DNA from 3 places in the Psychrobacillus sp. FSL K6-4615 genome. Region 2 is predicted to be linked to each of the others. Evidence: a T-box and tRNA genes for the amino acid it is inferred to sense, from the RefSeq annotation. Region 2 holds a T-box; the other regions hold tRNA genes.
The links. A T-box is a leader RNA that pairs with one kind of tRNA and senses whether it is charged. The one in region 2 lies ahead of pheS (phenylalanine--tRNA ligase subunit alpha), so its partner is inferred to be a tRNA-Phe.
Positions count from the first base shown of each region.

Region 1: it encodes a tRNA-Phe, which carries the amino acid that the T-box ahead of pheS (phenylalanine--tRNA ligase subunit alpha) is inferred to sense. The anticodon was not compared.
Region 3: it encodes a tRNA-Phe, which carries the amino acid that the T-box ahead of pheS (phenylalanine--tRNA ligase subunit alpha) is inferred to sense. The anticodon was not compared.

Region 1 is NZ_JBBOYQ010000001.1:2,481,529-2,488,224, reverse strand. Features, by position in the region: rRNA gene MKX53_RS12455 (16S ribosomal RNA) at 1-503, shown strand, start outside; rRNA gene MKX53_RS12450 (23S ribosomal RNA) at 699-3,627, shown strand; rRNA gene rrf (5S ribosomal RNA) at 3,748-3,863, shown strand; tRNA gene MKX53_RS12440 (tRNA-Val) at 3,889-3,964, shown strand; tRNA gene MKX53_RS12435 (tRNA-Thr) at 3,978-4,053, shown strand; tRNA gene MKX53_RS12430 (tRNA-Lys) at 4,060-4,132, shown strand; tRNA gene MKX53_RS12425 (tRNA-Leu) at 4,157-4,241, shown strand; tRNA gene MKX53_RS12420 (tRNA-Gly) at 4,259-4,333, shown strand; tRNA gene MKX53_RS12415 (tRNA-Leu) at 4,349-4,437, shown strand; tRNA gene MKX53_RS12410 (tRNA-Arg) at 4,453-4,529, shown strand; tRNA gene MKX53_RS12405 (tRNA-Pro) at 4,535-4,611, shown strand; tRNA gene MKX53_RS12400 (tRNA-Ala) at 4,624-4,699, shown strand; tRNA gene MKX53_RS12395 (tRNA-Met) at 4,724-4,797, shown strand; tRNA gene MKX53_RS12390 (tRNA-Ile) at 4,804-4,880, shown strand; tRNA gene MKX53_RS12385 (tRNA-Ser) at 4,891-4,983, shown strand; tRNA gene MKX53_RS12380 (tRNA-Met) at 5,036-5,110, shown strand; tRNA gene MKX53_RS12375 (tRNA-Asp) at 5,114-5,189, shown strand; tRNA gene MKX53_RS12370 (tRNA-Phe) at 5,264-5,339, shown strand; tRNA gene MKX53_RS12365 (tRNA-Gly) at 5,346-5,419, shown strand; tRNA gene MKX53_RS12360 (tRNA-Ile) at 5,427-5,503, shown strand; tRNA gene MKX53_RS12355 (tRNA-Asn) at 5,508-5,582, shown strand; tRNA gene MKX53_RS12350 (tRNA-Ser) at 5,588-5,678, shown strand; tRNA gene MKX53_RS12345 (tRNA-Glu) at 5,685-5,756, shown strand; gene MKX53_RS12340 (hypothetical protein) at 5,971-6,696, shown strand, end outside.
Region 2 is NZ_JBBOYQ010000001.1:2,307,994-2,314,689, forward strand. Features, by position in the region: gene MKX53_RS11495 (sodium:solute symporter family protein) at 1-649, opposite strand, end outside; gene pheT (phenylalanine--tRNA ligase subunit beta) at 779-3,190, opposite strand; gene pheS (phenylalanine--tRNA ligase subunit alpha) at 3,204-4,241, opposite strand; T-box leader at 4,363-4,594, opposite strand; gene MKX53_RS11510 (TrmH family RNA methyltransferase) at 4,647-5,411, opposite strand; gene sspI (small acid-soluble spore protein SspI) at 5,502-5,711, shown strand; gene MKX53_RS11520 (FAD-binding oxidoreductase) at 5,964-6,696, shown strand, end outside.
Region 3 is NZ_JBBOYQ010000001.1:2,808,936-2,815,631, reverse strand. Features, by position in the region: rRNA gene MKX53_RS14155 (16S ribosomal RNA) at 1-611, shown strand, start outside; tRNA gene MKX53_RS14150 (tRNA-Ile) at 707-783, shown strand; tRNA gene MKX53_RS14145 (tRNA-Ala) at 801-876, shown strand; rRNA gene MKX53_RS14140 (23S ribosomal RNA) at 992-3,920, shown strand; rRNA gene rrf (5S ribosomal RNA) at 4,041-4,156, shown strand; tRNA gene MKX53_RS14130 (tRNA-Asn) at 4,165-4,239, shown strand; tRNA gene MKX53_RS14125 (tRNA-Ser) at 4,245-4,336, shown strand; tRNA gene MKX53_RS14120 (tRNA-Glu) at 4,361-4,435, shown strand; tRNA gene MKX53_RS14115 (tRNA-Val) at 4,497-4,572, shown strand; tRNA gene MKX53_RS14110 (tRNA-Met) at 4,608-4,682, shown strand; tRNA gene MKX53_RS14105 (tRNA-Asp) at 4,686-4,761, shown strand; tRNA gene MKX53_RS14100 (tRNA-Phe) at 4,894-4,969, shown strand; tRNA gene MKX53_RS14095 (tRNA-Thr) at 4,979-5,054, shown strand; tRNA gene MKX53_RS14090 (tRNA-Tyr) at 5,061-5,144, shown strand; tRNA gene MKX53_RS14085 (tRNA-Trp) at 5,151-5,224, shown strand; tRNA gene MKX53_RS14080 (tRNA-His) at 5,252-5,327, shown strand; tRNA gene MKX53_RS14075 (tRNA-His) at 5,362-5,437, shown strand; tRNA gene MKX53_RS14070 (tRNA-Gln) at 5,439-5,510, shown strand; tRNA gene MKX53_RS14065 (tRNA-Gly) at 5,514-5,588, shown strand; tRNA gene MKX53_RS14060 (tRNA-Cys) at 5,599-5,672, shown strand; tRNA gene MKX53_RS14055 (tRNA-Leu) at 5,713-5,795, shown strand; gene MKX53_RS14050 (MBL fold metallo-hydrolase) at 6,066-6,696, opposite strand, start outside.

The sequences.
Region 1 (6,696 bases), 170 kb from region 2:
GTGACAGGTGGTGCATGGTTGTCGTCAGCTCGTGTCGTGAGATGTTGGGTTAAGTCCCGCAACGAGCGCAACCCTTGATCTTAGTTGCCAGCATTTAGTTGGGCACTCTAAGGTGACTGCCGGTGATAAACCGGAGGAAGGTGGGGATGACGTCAAATCATCATGCCCCTTATGACCTGGGCTACACACGTGCTACAATGGACGGTACAGAGGGTCGCAACCCCGCGAGGGTGAGCAAATCCCATAAAACCGTTCTCAGTTCGGATTGTAGGCTGCAACTCGCCTACATGAAGCCGGAATCGCTAGTAATCGTGGATCAGCATGCCACGGTGAATACGTTCCCGGGCCTTGTACACACCGCCCGTCACACCACGAGAGTTTGTAACACCCGAAGTCGGTGGGGTAACCCTTACGGGAGCCAGCCGCCGAAGGTGGGACAGATGATTGGGGTGAAGTCGTAACAAGGTAGCCGTATCGGAAGGTGCGGCTGGATCACCTCCTTTCTAAGGATAATATCGGAATACGAATCTTTATTCGTATCTTAACGTTTTGCAGTTCAGTTTTGAATGTTCATTTTATATGAAGATTCAACTCTTGTTCTTTGAAAACTGGATAAAACGACATTGAAACAATAAACAACAAGAAATTCTGTTGTGATTATTTACGTAATCACGACGTGTAAGACTTTTTAACTTTTAGGTTAAGTTAATAAGGGCGCACGGTGAATGCCTTGGCACTAGGAGTCGACGAAGGACGGCACTAACACCGATATGCTTCGGGGAGCTGTAAGTGAGCTTTGATCCGGAGATTTCCGAATGGGGAAACCCACTGTTCGTAATGGAGCAGTACATTTGCGTGAATACATAGCGCATCTGAGACACACCCAGGGAACTGAAACATCTAAGTACCTGGAGGAAGAGAAAGAAAATTCGATTCCCTGAGTAGCGGCGAGCGAAACGGGAATAGCCCAAACCAAAAGGCTTGCCTTTTGGGGTTGTAGGACACTCTACATAGAGTTACAAAGGAATGAGTTAGACGAAGCGATCTGGAAAGGTCCGCAGGATAGGGTAAAAGCCCCGTAGTCTAAAATTCATTCTCTCTTGAGTGTATCCTGAGTACGGCGGAACACGTGAAATTCCGTCGGAATCTGGGAGGACCATCTCCCAAGGCTAAATACTACCTAGTGACCGATAGTGAACCAGTACCGTGAGGGAAAGGTGAAAAGCACCCCGGAAGGGGAGTGAAATAGATCCTGAAACCGTGTGCCTACAAGTAGTTAGAGCCCGTTAATGGGTGATAGCGTGCCTTTTGTAGAATGAACCGGCGAGTTACGATCCCATGCAAGGTTAAGTCGAGAAGACGGAGCCGCAGCGAAAGCGAGTCTGAATAGGGCGAATGAGTATGTGGTCGTAGACCCGAAACCAGGTGATCTACCCATGTCCAGGATGAAGGTAAGGTAACACTTACTGGAGGTCCGAACCCACGCACGTTGAAAAGTGCGGGGATGAGGTGTGGGTAGCGGAGAAATTCCAATCGAACCTGGAGATAGCTGGTTCTCTCCGAAATAGCTTTAGGGCTAGCCTCAAACGTTAGAATCTTGGAGGTAGAGCACTGTTTGGACTAGGGGCCCATCCCGGGTTACCGAATTCAGACAAACTCCGAATGCCAATGATTTATGTTTGGGAGTCAGACTGCGAGTGATAAGATCCGTAGTCAAGAGGGAAACAGCCCAGACCACCAGCTAAGGTCCCAAAGTATTTGTTAAGTGGAAAAGGATGTGGCGTTGCTTAGACAACCAGGATGTTGGCTTAGAAGCAGCCATCATTTAAAGAGTGCGTAATAGCTCACTGGTCGAGTGACGCTGCGCCGAAAATGTATCGGGGCTAAACAAATCACCGAAGCTGTGGATTGATACCTTTGGTATCAGTGGTAGGAGAGCGTTCTAAGGGCGTTGAAGTCAGACCGGAAGGACTGGTGGAGCGCTTAGAAGTGAGAATGCCGGTATGAGTAGCGAAAGACGGGTGAGAATCCCGTCCACCGTATGACTAAGGTTTCCTGAGGAAGGCTCGTCCGCTCAGGGTTAGTCGGGACCTAAGCCGAGGCCGATAGGCGTAGGCGATGGATAACAGGTTGATATTCCTGTACCACCAAACCACCGTTTGAGTAATGGGGGGACGCAGAAGGATAGGGTAAGCATGCTGTTGGTTATGCATGTCCAAGCAGTAAGGTGTGAATGTAGGCAAATCCGCATTCTTTAACATTGAGCTGTGATGGCGAGGACGTATGTCTAGAGTTCCTGATTTCACACTGCCAAGAAAAGCCTCTAGCGAGGTGAAAGGTGCCCGTACCGCAAACCGACACAGGTAGTCGAGGAGAGAATCCTAAGGTGAGCGAGAGAACTCTCGTTAAGGAACTCGGCAAAATGACCCCGTAACTTCGGGAGAAGGGGTGCTCTTTTGGGTTCATAGCCTAGAAGAGCCGCAGTGAATAGGCCCAGGCGACTGTTTAGCAAAAACACAGGTCTATGCAAAACCGTAAGGTGAAGTATATGGGCTGACGCCTGCCCGGTGCTGGAAGGTTAAGAGGAGTGCTTAGCGCAAGCGAAGGTGCGAATTGAAGCCCCAGTAAACGGCGGCCGTAACTATAACGGTCCTAAGGTAGCGAAATTCCTTGTCGGGTAAGTTCCGACCCGCACGAAAGGCGTAACGATCTGGGCACTGTCTCAACGAGAGACTCGGTGAAATTATAGTACCTGTGAAGATGCAGGTTACCCGCGACAGGACGGAAAGACCCCGTGGAGCTTTACTATAGCTTGATATTGAATTTTGGTGCAACTTGTACAGGATAGGCAGGAGCCTTAGAGCCCGGAGCGCCAGCTTCGGAGGAGGCGTCGGTGGGATACTGCCCTGGTTGTATTGAAATTCTAACCCATACCCGTAACCCGGGTAGGAGACAGTGTCAGGCGGGTAGTTTGACTGGGGCGGTCGCCTCCTAAAGTGTAACGGAGGCGCCCAAAGGTTCCCTCAGAATGGTTGGAAATCATTCGAAGAGTGTAAAGGCAGAAGGGAGCTTGACTGCGAGACCTACAAGTCGAGCAGGGTCGAAAGACGGGCTTAGTGATCCGGTGGTTCCGCATGGAAGGGCCATCGCTCAACGGATAAAAGCTACCCCGGGGATAACAGGCTTATCTCCCCCAAGAGTCCACATCGACGGGGAGGTTTGGCACCTCGATGTCGGCTCATCGCATCCTGGGGCTGTAGTCGGTCCCAAGGGTTGGGCTGTTCGCCCATTAAAGCGGTACGCGAGCTGGGTTCAGAACGTCGTGAGACAGTTCGGTCCCTATCCGTCGTGGGCGTAGGAAATTTGAGAGGAGCTGTCCTTAGTACGAGAGGACCGGGATGGACACACCGCTGGTGTACCAGTTGTTCTGCCAAGAGCATCGCTGGGTAGCTATGTGTGGACGGGATAAGTGCTGAAAGCATCTAAGCACGAAGCCCCCCTCAAGATGAGATTTCCCATTACGCAAGTAAGTAAGATCCCTCAAAGACGATGAGGTAGATAGGTTCGGGGTGGAAGCGTGGCGACACGTGCAGCTGACGAATACTAATCGATCGAGGACTTAACCAAATTTGTTTAACGTAACAATGTCGTTTATCCAGTTTTGAAAGAATAAATTTTTTAAAAATAACTCTTGTAATATTCTACAGAGTTGGTATAATAAAACTTGTCTTTCAATAATTATTCAAGTCTAGTGATGATGGCGAAGAGGTCACACCCGTTCCCATACCGAACACGGAAGTTAAGCTCTTCAGCGCCGATGGTAGTTGGGGGTTTCCCCCTGTGAGAGTAGGACGTCGCTGGGCTTGCAATAAATACATAACTTACCCAGGAGGATTAGCTCAGCTGGGAGAGCATCTGCCTTACAAGCAGAGGGTCGGCGGTTCGAGCCCGTCATCCTCCACCATATATTTACTCCTGCCGGAGTAGCTCAACTGGTAGAGCAACTGACTTGTAATCAGTAGGTTGAGGGTTCAAGTCCTTTCTCCGGCACCATTTTCCGAGCCATTAGCTCAGTTGGTAGAGCATCTGACTTTTAATCAGAGGGTCGTAGGTTCGAATCCTACATGGCTCATCACTTTTTCAGTGAATTATGTATGCGGGTGTGGCGGAACTGGCAGACGCACTAGACTTAGGATCTAGCGCCGCAAGGCGTGGGGGTTCGACTCCCTTCACCCGCACCATTTAATTTAATAACCGAGCGGAAGTAGTTCAGTGGTAGAACACCACCTTGCCAAGGTGGGGGTCGCGAGTTCGAACCTCGTCTTCCGCTCCAAAGATTCACTAAAGTGCCGGGGTGGCGGAACTGGCAGACGCACAGGACTTAAAATCCTGCGGTAGGTGACTACCGTACCGGTTCGATTCCGGTCCTCGGCACCACTTTTTTGAAACATTGCGCTCGTAGCTCAATTGGATAGAGCACTTGACTACGAATCAAGAGGTTGCAGGTTCGAGTCCTGCCGAGCGCACCATATAACGGGAAGTAGCTCAGCTTGGTAGAGCACTTGGTTTGGGACCAAGGGGTCGCAGGTTCGAATCCTGTCTTCCCGACCAGTTATTATTTATGGGGCCTTAGCTCAGCTGGGAGAGCGCCTGCCTTGCACGCAGGAGGTCAGCGGTTCGATCCCGCTAGGCTCCACCATTTATAAATTAGTTTGAAAATCATGGCGGTGTAGCTCAGTTGGCTAGAGCACTCGGTTCATACCCGAAAGGTCGTGGGTTCGACTCCCTCTGCCGCCATCTTAAGGACCTTTAGCTCAGTTGGTTAGAGCAGACGGCTCATAACCGTCCGGTCGCAGGTTCGAGTCCTGCAAGGTCCACCAACAATGTCTTGGAGGAATACCCAAGTTCGGCTGAAGGGATCGGTCTTGAAAACCGACAGGCGGGTCATACCGCGCGGGGGTTCGAATCCCTCTTCCTCCTCCATTTTTATCTTATTGTTTGTGGAAGTAATAATAATCCTTAAGTATTTTATTGTCGCGGGGTGGAGCAGTGGTAGCTCGTCGGGCTCATAACCCGAAGGTCGCAGGTTCAAATCCTGTCCCCGCAACCAAATGGTCCCGTGGTGTAGCGGTTAACATGCCTGCCTGTCACGCAGGAGATCGCCGGTTCGATCCCGGTCGGGACCGCCATTTATTTAATAATATTAATACATATCAATTGTAAATATAGCCTAAACAATTAGCTTTTATTTTAAGATTGAAGAGGCTCAGTAGCTCAGTCGGTAGAGCAAAGGACTGAAAATCCTTGTGTCGGCGGTTCGATTCCGTCCTGAGCCACCATTTAATGCGGGTGTAGTTTAGTGGTAAAACCTCAGCCTTCCAAGCTGATGATGAGAGTTCGATTCTCTTCACCCGCTCCAAAATAATGGGCCTATAGCTCAGCTGGTTAGAGCGCACGCCTGATAAGCGTGAGGTCGATGGTTCGAGTCCATTTAGGCCCACCATTATTCCGAAGTAGCTCAGTGGTAGAGCAATCGACTGTTAATCGATTGGTCGTAGGTTCGAGTCCTACCTTCGGAGCCATATATGGGGAAGTACTCAAGTGGCTGAAGAGGCGCCCCTGCTAAGGGTGTAGGTCGGGCAACCGGCGCGAGGGTTCAAATCCCTCCTTCTCCGCCATATATTGGCCCCTTGGTCAAGCGGTTAAGACACCGCCCTTTCACGGCGGTAACACGGGTTCGAATCCCGTAGGGGTCATACTCAAAAAAAGGTAACCAATCATTGGTTACCTTTTTTATTTTTAACTTTTATTTTATTCCTTTCTCTTTTTCTATGCCAATGTATGGAAAGGTCAGTCAATAGAATGTATACAACATAATGACCATTGATACCGCATGAATAATGAACCTAAGGTTATATTTATAGTGGTTTTAAAATATGATATAATTTCCAATGAAGGGAGAGGTTATAGTTGTTTCAAAAATTTAGTAAAGTTATGCTCATACTTGTACTAGCGGTAGGCTTCACAAGCTTAGGTAACATGCAAGCAGACGCAGCTACAAACAAAGTTATGTGGGGAAAAACAGAGTTAAAACAAGGGCAAATAGGTAAAGTAACAATTCTTGCAGACACGAATTTAGTTAAAGTTGGCTCCAATGGATCACTTAATAAAGTACGCACACTAAAAAAAGGTGATGAATATAGAGTCTATACGTATAAGGGAACAAATGGTGGCTTATATGGAGTAGGGGCAAGTAGTTTCGTACAAAAAGGTTCTAAAGTGAAATATGAAACTCCATCTAAAAGTAAGCTAGCTTTGCTTAATAAAGAAGTAATTGGTGGGCTAACTCCAAAAGCAGGGATGAAGCTTGTTTATTCTCCTAGCTTTACTGAAAATACACAAAATGAATTTACTGTTAGTGATTCCTATAATTCTGAATATGATGTGACGGAAGCTTTTCTAATGAAGAAAGGTAATTCCCTAAATAGTTTTACTTATATTGAACATAAAGATCGTTTAATATTTGGGGTAGGTCATACAGATTGGGCCATACTTGATATTGCTTTTCCATTGATTGAAGGAAAAACAACGAAAGAATATTATTTAACAGAGGACAACAGTCAAGCTTTTTATAATGTAAATGTGGAAAGTACTACTAGTACGGTTAAAGTAAAAGCCGGAACATTCCAAAACGTG
Region 2 (6,696 bases):
CTGCTAAACCCGATTTAAGAGTTGAATAGCTAAAATCAATTCGATTAAATACTTGAAAGTAAAACCACACTGCTATTGCGATAAGAATTGCTCCTTGAATAAGGTCTGTCCATACCACTGAATACATACCACCTACAGCTGTGTAAATGATAAACACTGCCGAGAATACTAATATCATTAGAATAGGATCAGCCCCTGTAAAAGTCGAGAACAAGGCACCCATACCCATAGCCTGGCCACTGACCCAAGCAATCATAATAGATGAAGTCAAAATGGCAACTAGACTTCGAGTGATACGATCGCGTACGATTAAATCATTCATCATTTCTGCTAATGTTTTGTATGTAAATTTTGCAGCAAATCCCGCAAATACGAGAGCAAATATGATTTTGGCTCCTTGCTCACCAATAACAAAAGGTATATTAGCTATCCCAATCTCATATCCCTTAGATGAATGACCAACAAAATTTCCAACGCCCATAATAGTAGCAATATCAGTAAATAATAATAAGAAAAAAGGCAGTGTCCCTCCAGCTATCGCATAATGAGCAAAACTTGCGTCCGCCTTCTTTTTAAAGAAAAACGACATACCAATAAAGAACAAAGATAATATAATGGTTATCGTCCATGTCCAAAAACCTAATCCCATAAAACCCCTCCCCTTTTTTTCTATTCCCTATGCACCGCACAATTCAAACACTATTCTGAATTATTCTTAATTGATAAAAAATTAATAAAAAAAGAGCAGCACCATTTGGCACTGCTCTAAATGTATTCATTATCCTCTTAACTCTGCTCCTGCTTTTTCAGCAAGTGCTTTTAATACTTTGTTATGAGCATTTACTACTTCTTCATCTGTAAGTGTTCGCTCTGGATCGAAATATGTTAGGGAGAATGCAACCGACTTCTTGCCTGGTTCCATTTTTTCTCCTTCGTATAAATCGAATAGATGTACATTTTTAAGTAATCTACCACCAGATAAATGGATAATTGCTTGCAGTTCTCCAGTAGCTTTTTCACTATCTACGACTAATGCAATATCACGTGAAATGGACGGGAATTTAGAAACTGGTGCATAATACAATGCTTCAACTTCTTTGTTTAGCACTTTGGCTAAGTTCAATTCCAATACATAGGTTTCTTTTAAATCACGAGTTTTTTGCTCTGATGGATGTAATTGAGCGATTAACCCAATTTCCTCTCCAGCTAATTTGATAGAAGCAGTACGTCCAGGATGTAATCCTTCTACTTCAGCTCGTTCAAATACAACTTCTTTTGAAAGGCCAAGAAGATCCATTAATCCTTCTACAATTCCTTTTAACACAAAGAAATCAACTGCTTTTTTCTCACCCTGCCAGCTATGATCTAACCATTTACCAGAAATTACTGCTGCTAGATGCTCTTGCTCATGAGGTAAACCTGATTCTGTTTCACCTAAGAAAACAGATCCTACTTCATAAAGCGCAACTGTATCTGCTTGGCGTGCTGTATTATATGTTACTGCTTCTAGTAGATGTGGTATTAAGCTTTGACGAAGGATACTACGATCTTCACTCATTGGCATTAATAACTCTGTTACAGGAGCAGTTTCTAAAGCAAATTTTTGGGACATTTCTTTAGAAGTTAAAGAATACGTAATCGCTTGGTAAAGACCCGCACCTTCTAGATATGCACGTACTTGACGACGTTTTGCTTGGTAAGATGATAATCCGCCTGGTTTAGATTCCTCGACTGGTAAAGTCATTGGGATTTCATCATAGCCATACATACGAGCAATTTCTTCTATTATATCTTCTTCAATTTTAATATCTTGACGACGAGTTGGCGCTTTAATGTACAAAAGACCATTCGCTGCTTGGTAGTCAAATTTCAATCTAGTTAAAATTGATGTCATATCCTCTAAGGATATTTTCATCCCTAAACGGTTATTGATGAAGTCCGGAGATACAACCACTTCAGCTGGAGTTTTGTCTAGCTCATCAACCATTACTGAACCAGCTAACACTTCTCCTCCTGCTAACTCTGCAAGAAGACTTGCTGCACGTTCTGCCGCAAGAATTACACGGTTAGGATCGACACCTTTTTCAAAACGCGCACTCGCATCACTGCGTAGGTTGTGATCTTTTGAAGTTTGACGAACTGATCCGCTAGCAAAGTATGCTGACTCGATAACTACCGTTGTCGTACCATTATGAACTTCCGAATTAGCCCCACCCATTACACCGGCAATGGCAATTGGCTCTTTACCATTAGTAATAACTAAATGATTCGATTTTAATGTACGTTCTTGATCATCAAGGGTAACAATTTTTTCCCCTTCACTTGCAAGACGAACAACAATTTCTTTCGTTTCTAGACGATCATAGTCAAATGCATGTAGAGGCTGACCGTATTCCATCAATACATAGTTCGTAATATCTACTACATTATTATGTGGACGAACACCTGCAGCCATTAAACGATGTTGTAACCAAAGTGGTGATTCTTTCACTTGAATATTCTTCACAACTTTTGCAATATACATTGGATTTTCTTCCATTGCCTCTACTTTTAAGTTCAAATAATCAGAGGCTTTTTCATTGCTTTCCGAATAAGATGCTTCAGGATACTGCATATCCTCAGATAAAATTGCACCAACTTCATAAGCAACTCCGAGCATACTTAATGCGTCCGAACGGTTAGGCGTTAACCCAAGTTCTAAAACTACATCATCTAAGCCTAGTAATGGGAGTACACTTTCCCCTGGAACTGCTGTTTCCGGAAGAACATAAATTCCATCCGCATACGCTTTAGAAACAAGGCGTCCTTCAATGCCTAATTCTTGAAGCGAACAAATCATACCGTTTGATTCTTCTCCGCGAAGCTTGGCTTTTTTAATCTTCATGCCGCCTGGAAGTACTGCTCCTGGACGAGCAACGATTACTTTTTGTCCTGCTTCTACATTAGGTGCTCCACAGATAATTTGAGTAGTCTCTTCGCCAACATCTACCTGACAAATATTCAGCTTATCCGCTTCCGGATGTTTCACTTTTTCTTTTACATACCCAACGACAACATTTGTCATTCCATGAGAACGATCAATCACAGCATCCACTTCAATACCTGCACGTGTGATTTTCTCTCCTAAATCTTTTGGATCTAACCCTTGTGTATTTACATATTCTGATAACCATTTCGTCGAAACTAACATGTCAAATTCCTCCTTACACTTCTGTTCGGTGGAATTGCGATAAGAAACGCACATCATTCGTATAGAAATGACGAATATCTTCCACTCCATATTTCAACATTGCAATACGTTCTGGACCCATACCAAATGCAAATCCAGAAAGTTTTTTAGAATCATATCCAGCCATCTCTAAGACGTTTGGATGAACCATACCTGCACCTAAAATTTCAATCCACCCAGTTTTCTTACAAACGTTACAACCATCGCCGCCACATTTAAAACAAGAAATATCCATTTCAACCGAAGGCTCCGTGAATGGGAAAAAGCTTGGGCGCAGACGAATTTCACGATCTTCCCCGAACATTTTCTTCGCAAATATAGAAAGAGTACCTTTCAGGTCGCTCATTCGAATATTTTCACCGATTACAAGCCCTTCAATTTGTGTGAACTGATGTGAGTGCGTTGCATCATCATTATCACGGCGATACACTTTACCAGGGCATATAATTTTGATCGGTTGCCCTTCTTTTGCTTCCATCGTTCTTGCTTGAACGGGAGAAGTATGTGTACGTAAAAGAATATCCTCTGAAATATAGAAAGAATCCTGCATATCACGAGCTGGATGACCTTTTGGTAAGTTCAACGCTTCGAAATTATAATAGTCTTTCTCTACTTCTGGACCTTCCGCAATTTCATACCCCATGCTGATAAATAAATCTTCAATCTCTTCTACTACACGAGTAAGTGGATGATGATTTCCAGTCTTAATAGGGCGACCTGGTAATGTTACATCAATAGATTCTTTTTCTAGCTGTTCATTAATAGCTTGTTCTTGAAGTAAAGTCATACGAGCTTCTAATACAGTAGTTACTTCTTCACGTACTACATTTACTAGTGCCCCCATTTTTGGACGCTCTTCTGCTGGAAGTTTACCCATTCCTTTTAGAAGGTCCGTAATCGGTCCTTTTTTCCCTAAGTAGGCAACACGCACGTCATTTAGTTCCTTGACGCTCGCTGAAGCTTCAATTTTTTGTAGTACTTCTTCTTTTAACTGTTGAAGTTGTGCTTCCATGTTAATGATCTCTCCTTAATCAAATTCGCCTTGTCTGATTGGACAACAAATTTTGCACCTTATCTCGCTAAGAAGTATCCCTTCTCAAAATATGTACAAAATAAAAAATCCCCGCCCCTATAAAAGGGACGAGGACTAATTTCGCGGTACCACCCTGATTATTGCACAAAAACAGTGCAATCACTCAATTCGACTAACGGCTCTACACCGGCACACCTTTACAGCAATTGCTGGTCCCGGTGGCAGCTAACGGGGTGAACTTCTATATGCATTCTCTAGTTACACTTTCAGTCAAGGTGTAAAATCCCTTATGTCGAATTGGCATATATACTTTTCCCGATGACAGCTTTTATCTATCATATTACATCTATTATACGGACTTTAGTATTTTTGTTCAAGTCTGATTTATTTTAAAGTAAGGCCATATAACAGAATTCCAGTAGCTACTGCAACGTTTAGTGATTCTGCTTGTCCCAATAGTGGAACGATAATATTTTGATCGGTTTGCTCGAGAAGCTCTTTGTTCATACCACTACCTTCATTTCCAACGATTAACGCAAACGCATCCACTTTTTTCACTTCATGAAAAGGAGTAGAATTTTCAAAAGCTGTGCCAAATACGGTTACTTTTCGTTCTTTCAACTTCTCAACCCAGTCAGGAAGATTTCCTTTTATAATTGGCAAATGAAAATGTGATCCTTGTGCTGACCGTAACGTTTTTGAATTGTAGACATCTGCAGATCCTTTTCCAAGAATAACAGCATCAATCCCAGCAGCATCTGCAGTCCGAATCATTGTACCGATGTTCCCTGGATCCTGCACAGCATCTATTAACAATAGACGACTCCAGTTATCATGCTCTTCATCCTTCACAGTTTGTTGTTTACAATGTGCAAATATACCTTGTGTATGCTCTGTTTCCGCAAGTTCTTTCTTAATCACATCATTTATTTCGACAATTTCTAAATTGTCTACATCCCAACTGTTAGGAATTTCACTATTATCACTGATCATGATTGTTAACACATTTTCTTTTTGTTTTATCGCTTCTTCAATTAGGTGATAACCTTCTATTAGGAATTCGCCACTTTTATCTCGCTCTTTGCGTACGCTTAATAATTTTTTCCAATGCTTTACTAGCGTATTTTGGGGTGATTCAATTCGTTTCATCTATATGTAACCGCCTTTTTTATATAAGTGTAACAAAATCATGTATAACTGGCGAGAGTTTGGGGAAGATAATTGCGAGGAGTGATGAAAATGGATTTTCAAATTAGAGAAGCGATAACTGCTAATATGAAAGGTCACACTGCATCAGACATTCGCGGTGTAGTAGAAGATGCTATCCAAAAAGGCGAAGAACATTTACTACCTGGACTTGGTGTATTTTTCGAGAAATGGTGGAACATGACAGACGAATCTAACAAACAATCTGTATTAAACGAATTGGCAACTGCATTTGCAAAATGAATGAAATTCCGTGGAGATAAAAAATCTTCGCGGAATTTTTGTTTAGTCAAAATATTTTTAAAATTAAATATAACGCTTACAACACTATTACACTAGTTTTTAAAGCCAATATGCAATATATTAATTTACTTTTATATCCATATAATACAATTTCCTTAGTTTACCTTTTCATTATTAATGATTATAATCATTTTATTGGAATCCTTCTAAATATTCTAATAAATATATCATTCTATTAAAGAGGCGAATAAAGTGAGTACATCTATTGAAAATATTTTAAATGAACTAAAAAAAGTTTTAAAAGAAGACCAGGTTTCAATCAATCTAACCGTAAGAGAATTACATAGCAAAGATGAGTCGTATCATGAGACATGTCTTCCTGACATAGTTGTATTTCCGAAAAACACGAATGAAGTTAGTGAAATTATGAAACTAGCCAATCATTATCAGATTCCCGTCGTCCCTTTTGGACGTGGTTCCAGTTTAGAAGGTCATATAATTCCGTATGATAACGGAATTACAATTGACTTCTCTTTAATGGATAAAATATTAGAGGTACGAGAAAATGATTTACTAGTAAAGGTACAACCTGGGGTGACACGTTCACAATTAAACAAAGAACTAAAAAAGTATGGACTGTTCTTCTCCGTAGACCCAGGAGCAGATGCAACACTCGGTGGAATGGCTGCTACTAATGCAAGTGGGACTACAACTGTTAAATATGGTGTCATGCGTGATCAAGTTCGTGATTTAGAAGTTGTCCTTGCAGATGGAACTGTTATACACACGGGAAATTTAGCGGCAAAATCAGCATCTGGGTTCCACTTAAACGGACTATTTGTTGGCTCGGAAGGGACACTAGGTTGTTTTACTGAGTTAACACTAAGAGTATACGGGATACCTGAATTTACTACTGCAGCTCGAGCAGTATTCCCTTCTGTTCAAAGCGCGGTAGAAGCCGTCACTTCTATTTTACAGACTGGAA
Region 3 (6,696 bases), 500 kb from region 2:
ACAAGCGGTGGAGCATGTGGTTTAATTCGAAGCAACGCGAAGAACCTTACCAGGTCTTGACATCCCGCTGACCGGCCTAGAGATAGGCTTTTCCCTTCGGGGACAGCGGTGACAGGTGGTGCATGGTTGTCGTCAGCTCGTGTCGTGAGATGTTGGGTTAAGTCCCGCAACGAGCGCAACCCTTGATCTTAGTTGCCAGCATTTAGTTGGGCACTCTAAGGTGACTGCCGGTGATAAACCGGAGGAAGGTGGGGATGACGTCAAATCATCATGCCCCTTATGACCTGGGCTACACACGTGCTACAATGGACGGTACAGAGGGTCGCAACCCCGCGAGGGTGAGCAAATCCCATAAAACCGTTCTCAGTTCGGATTGTAGGCTGCAACTCGCCTACATGAAGCCGGAATCGCTAGTAATCGTGGATCAGCATGCCACGGTGAATACGTTCCCGGGCCTTGTACACACCGCCCGTCACACCACGAGAGTTTGTAACACCCGAAGTCGGTGGGGTAACCCTTATGGGAGCCAGCCGCCGAAGGTGGGACAGATGATTGGGGTGAAGTCGTAACAAGGTAGCCGTATCGGAAGGTTCGGCTGGATCACCTCCTTTCTAAGGATAATATCGGAATACGAATCTTTATTCGTATCTTAACGTTTTGCAGTTCAGTTTTGAATGTTCATATTTATTATATGGAAATTCAAAGAGGGCCTATAGCTCAGCTGGTTAGAGCGCACGCCTGATAAGCGTGAGGTCGATGGTTCGAGTCCATTTAGGCCCACCATACCCTTTTTAAATCCCGGGGCCTTAGCTCAGCTGGGAGAGCGCCTGCCTTGCACGCAGGAGGTCAGCGGTTCGATCCCGCTAGGCTCCACCAAAGATTATTATTTGTTCTTTGAAAACTGGATAAAACGACATTGAAACAATAAACAACAAGAAATTCTGTTGTGATTATTTACGTAATCACAACGTGTAAGACTTTTTAACTTTTAGGTTAAGTTAATAAGGGCGCACGGTGAATGCCTTGGCACTAGGAGTCGACGAAGGACGGCACTAACACCGATATGCTTCGGGGAGCTGTAAGTGAGCTTTGATCCGGAGATTTCCGAATGGGGAAACCCACTGTTCGTAATGGAGCAGTACATTTGCGTGAATACATAGCGCATCTGAGACACACCCAGGGAACTGAAACATCTAAGTACCTGGAGGAAGAGAAAGAAAATTCGATTCCCTGAGTAGCGGCGAGCGAAACGGGAATAGCCCAAACCAAAAGGCTTGCCTTTTGGGGTTGTAGGACACTCTACATAGAGTTACAAAGGAATGAGTTAGACGAAGCGATCTGGAAAGGTCCGCAGGATAGGGTAAAAGCCCCGTAGTCTAAAATTCATTCTCTCTTGAGTGTATCCTGAGTACGGCGGAACACGTGAAATTCCGTCGGAATCTGGGAGGACCATCTCCCAAGGCTAAATACTACCTAGTGACCGATAGTGAACCAGTACCGTGAGGGAAAGGTGAAAAGCACCCCGGAAGGGGAGTGAAATAGATCCTGAAACCGTGTGCCTACAAGTAGTTAGAGCCCGTTAATGGGTGATAGCGTGCCTTTTGTAGAATGAACCGGCGAGTTACGATCCCATGCAAGGTTAAGTCGAGAAGACGGAGCCGCAGCGAAAGCGAGTCTGAATAGGGCGAATGAGTATGTGGTCGTAGACCCGAAACCAGGTGATCTACCCATGTCCAGGATGAAGGTAAGGTAACACTTACTGGAGGTCCGAACCCACGCACGTTGAAAAGTGCGGGGATGAGGTGTGGGTAGCGGAGAAATTCCAATCGAACCTGGAGATAGCTGGTTCTCTCCGAAATAGCTTTAGGGCTAGCCTCAAACGTTAGAATCTTGGAGGTAGAGCACTGTTTGGACTAGGGGCCCATCCCGGGTTACCGAATTCAGACAAACTCCGAATGCCAATGATTTATGTTTGGGAGTCAGACTGCGAGTGATAAGATCCGTAGTCAAGAGGGAAACAGCCCAGACCACCAGCTAAGGTCCCAAAGTATTTGTTAAGTGGAAAAGGATGTGGCGTTGCTTAGACAACCAGGATGTTGGCTTAGAAGCAGCCATCATTTAAAGAGTGCGTAATAGCTCACTGGTCGAGTGACGCTGCGCCGAAAATGTATCGGGGCTAAACAAATCACCGAAGCTGTGGATTGATACCTTTGGTATCAGTGGTAGGAGAGCGTTCTAAGGGCGTTGAAGTCAGACCGGAAGGACTGGTGGAGCGCTTAGAAGTGAGAATGCCGGTATGAGTAGCGAAAGACGGGTGAGAATCCCGTCCACCGTATGACTAAGGTTTCCTGAGGAAGGCTCGTCCGCTCAGGGTTAGTCGGGACCTAAGCCGAGGCCGATAGGCGTAGGCGATGGATAACAGGTTGATATTCCTGTACCACCAAACCACCGTTTGAGTAATGGGGGGACGCAGAAGGATAGGGTAAGCATGCTGTTGGTTATGCATGTCCAAGCAGTAAGGTGTGAATGTAGGCAAATCCGCATTCTTTAACATTGAGCTGTGATGGCGAGGACGTATGTCTAGAGTTCCTGATTTCACACTGCCAAGAAAAGCCTCTAGCGAGGTGAAAGGTGCCCGTACCGCAAACCGACACAGGTAGTCGAGGAGAGAATCCTAAGGTGAGCGAGAGAACTCTCGTTAAGGAACTCGGCAAAATGACCCCGTAACTTCGGGAGAAGGGGTGCTCTTTTGGGTTCATAGCCTAGAAGAGCCGCAGTGAATAGGCCCAGGCGACTGTTTAGCAAAAACACAGGTCTATGCAAAACCGTAAGGTGAAGTATATGGGCTGACGCCTGCCCGGTGCTGGAAGGTTAAGAGGAGTGCTTAGCGCAAGCGAAGGTGCGAATTGAAGCCCCAGTAAACGGCGGCCGTAACTATAACGGTCCTAAGGTAGCGAAATTCCTTGTCGGGTAAGTTCCGACCCGCACGAAAGGCGTAACGATCTGGGCACTGTCTCAACGAGAGACTCGGTGAAATTATAGTACCTGTGAAGATGCAGGTTACCCGCGACAGGACGGAAAGACCCCGTGGAGCTTTACTATAGCTTGATATTGAATTTTGGTGCAACTTGTACAGGATAGGCAGGAGCCTTAGAGCCCGGAGCGCCAGCTTCGGAGGAGGCGTCGGTGGGATACTGCCCTGGTTGTATTGAAATTCTAACCCATACCCGTAACCCGGGTAGGAGACAGTGTCAGGCGGGTAGTTTGACTGGGGCGGTCGCCTCCTAAAGTGTAACGGAGGCGCCCAAAGGTTCCCTCAGAATGGTTGGAAATCATTCGAAGAGTGTAAAGGCAGAAGGGAGCTTGACTGCGAGACCTACAAGTCGAGCAGGGTCGAAAGACGGGCTTAGTGATCCGGTGGTTCCGCATGGAAGGGCCATCGCTCAACGGATAAAAGCTACCCCGGGGATAACAGGCTTATCTCCCCCAAGAGTCCACATCGACGGGGAGGTTTGGCACCTCGATGTCGGCTCATCGCATCCTGGGGCTGTAGTCGGTCCCAAGGGTTGGGCTGTTCGCCCATTAAAGCGGTACGCGAGCTGGGTTCAGAACGTCGTGAGACAGTTCGGTCCCTATCCGTCGTGGGCGTAGGAAATTTGAGAGGAGCTGTCCTTAGTACGAGAGGACCGGGATGGACACACCGCTGGTGTACCAGTTGTTCTGCCAAGAGCATCGCTGGGTAGCTATGTGTGGACGGGATAAGTGCTGAAAGCATCTAAGCACGAAGCCCCCCTCAAGATGAGATTTCCCATTACGCAAGTAAGTAAGATCCCTCAAAGACGATGAGGTAGATAGGTTCGGGGTGGAAGCGTGGCGACACGTGCAGCTGACGAATACTAATCGATCGAGGACTTAACCAAATTTTGTTTAACGTAACAATGTCGTTTATCCAGTTTTGAAAGTACAAAAAAAATATAAAAAAAAGCTTGAATTATTTTCTAGTTTTGTTATACTAAGTATTGTCTTTCAAATTAATAAGGTCTAGTGATGATGGCGAAGAGGTCACACCCGTTCCCATACCGAACACGGAAGTTAAGCTCTTCAGCGCCGATGGTAGTTGGGGGTCTCCCCCTGTGAGAGTAGGACGTTGCTAGGCTGTATTATTCCGAAGTAGCTCAGTGGTAGAGCAATCGACTGTTAATCGATTGGTCGTAGGTTCGAGTCCTACCTTCGGAGCCATTTTAGGAGAGCTGTCCGAGTGGCCGAAGGAGCACGATTGGAAATCGTGTAGGCGGGTTAAACTGTCTCAAGGGTTCAAATCCCTTGCTCTCCGCCAGATTAGTTTTCTACATAAAAGTATGGCCCCTTGGTCAAGCGGTTAAGACACCGCCCTTTCACGGCGGTAACACGGGTTCGAATCCCGTAGGGGTCACCATTTATTAAATTGAACGAATGAAGTTGACGCAGAGATGCGAAGCTTATCGTAATTTAACCCAGGAGGATTAGCTCAGCTGGGAGAGCATCTGCCTTACAAGCAGAGGGTCGGCGGTTCGAGCCCGTCATCCTCCACCATTTCTTTTGAAACAAATTAGCAATTATAGTATTGTCGCGGGGTGGAGCAGTGGTAGCTCGTCGGGCTCATAACCCGAAGGTCGCAGGTTCAAATCCTGTCCCCGCAACCAAATGGTCCCGTGGTGTAGCGGTTAACATGCCTGCCTGTCACGCAGGAGATCGCCGGTTCGATCCCGGTCGGGACCGCCATTTTTTAAAAGATTGGTGATAAGCAAGAAGGTCGAGGAAGCGATTGAGTGATGGAAGGAACGTACTAAAGTACGTGACTAACTGAACGAATGAAGCTGACAAAGAGATTCGCAGCTTAGCACAATCGAATTTGGCTCAGTAGCTCAGTCGGTAGAGCAAAGGACTGAAAATCCTTGTGTCGGCGGTTCGATTCCGTCCTGAGCCACCATATTTATACGCCGGAATAGCTCAACTGGTAGAGCAACTGACTTGTAATCAGTAGGTTGAGGGTTCAAGTCCTTTTTCCGGCACCATACACTGGTGGGGTAGCGAAGTGGCTAAACGCGGCGGACTGTAAATCCGCTCCTTCGGGTTCGGCGGTTCGAATCCGTCCCCCACCACCAGTTTTTAGGGGCATAGTTTAACGGTAGAATAGAGGTCTCCAAAACCTTTGATGTGGGTTCGATTCCTACTGCCCCTGCCAATTTTTTTTAGTTAGCTTTGAATAATGGCGGTTGTGGCGAAGTGGTTAACGCATCGGATTGTGATTCCGACATTCGGGGGTTCAATTCCCCTCAGTCGCCCCATATTCCTTAGTAGTTAGCTCTTTTTTTATTTGTGGCGGTTGTGGCGAAGTGGTTAACGCACCGGATTGTGATTCCGGCATTCGGGGGTTCAATTCCCCTCAGTCGCCCCATTGGGGTATAGCCAAGCGGTAAGGCAATGGATTTTGATTCCATCATGCCCTGGTTCGAATCCAGGTACCCCAGTTTGCGGAAGTAGTTCAGTGGTAGAACACCACCTTGCCAAGGTGGGGGTCGCGAGTTCGAACCTCGTCTTCCGCTCCAATTACTTTACGGCGGCATAGCCAAGTGGTAAGGCACAGGTCTGCAACACCTTTATCACCGGTTCAAATCCGGTTGCCGCCTCCAATTTTTAAAAATGATTTAATAACTGCCTAGTATTTATTTTGCCGGTGTGGCGGAATTGGCAGACGCGCGGGACTCAAAATCCCGTATCCTCTGGATGTGCCGGTTCGACCCCGGCCACCGGTATAAAAGCAAAGAACCCTTGATATTTCAAGGGTTCTTTTTTTGGAAAAATGTAGATAACATAGTTGTACTATAAATAGAAAAAGAAATTACTCACGGTTTCAATAGTAATAAGAATAAGCCCAAGAGAAATCACCTCTTGGGCTTTATATGTTTACAAGCTACCACAAAGCTTTTGATCATTTAGTGTGTTCCTACAATAGTTAGGAATCAACACGGCAAACTCTGCACTCCTTTGGAATCTAGGGCAATTCTCTTAAGCAACGATACATGTTACGCATAACCATTTACAAAGTACTCGATTATTTCTAAATCGTCTTCCGTCACGTCACGGCCAAAATGAGAGGACATCTCTTCTGCAATTGCCTCTATTTTTCCTTTATGTTTATTTGTTAATTCTGCACTTGTCTTCAATAATGATACAAAGGAAGTAAATTCATCCTTTGTTAAAGGTGCTGGATGATGAGATAGGAAGAAGATTTCTGCGTCATAGCCTTCAATTTTCTCCAAAAGCTTATACATCTTTTCAATGGTATAATGCCACTTTTCTGCGTACATATTTGCATAGAGACAGTCCCCAAGAAATAATGTCTTTTCCTCTGCTATATAAATGAGATTCGAATCAGGTGAATGATCTCCACCAACATGTTCAATGATACAGTTAACCCCACCTATATTAAGTTTGATTTGCTTGTCAAAAATGATAGTGGGATCTGGTATGATAACTTCTCGCATACTTCCTAGCTCTAGCTTTATCGCATCTGCACAAAAAGGAATTTCAATCCCTGCTTCGACACGTCCATCCAACTCCTTGTCTTCCCATGATAGCTTTTGAAGTTCTTTTACTTTGTTATAGGTCATGGAATTGGAAACTGAAGGAACATCCATTTCACGTAAGCCAAAT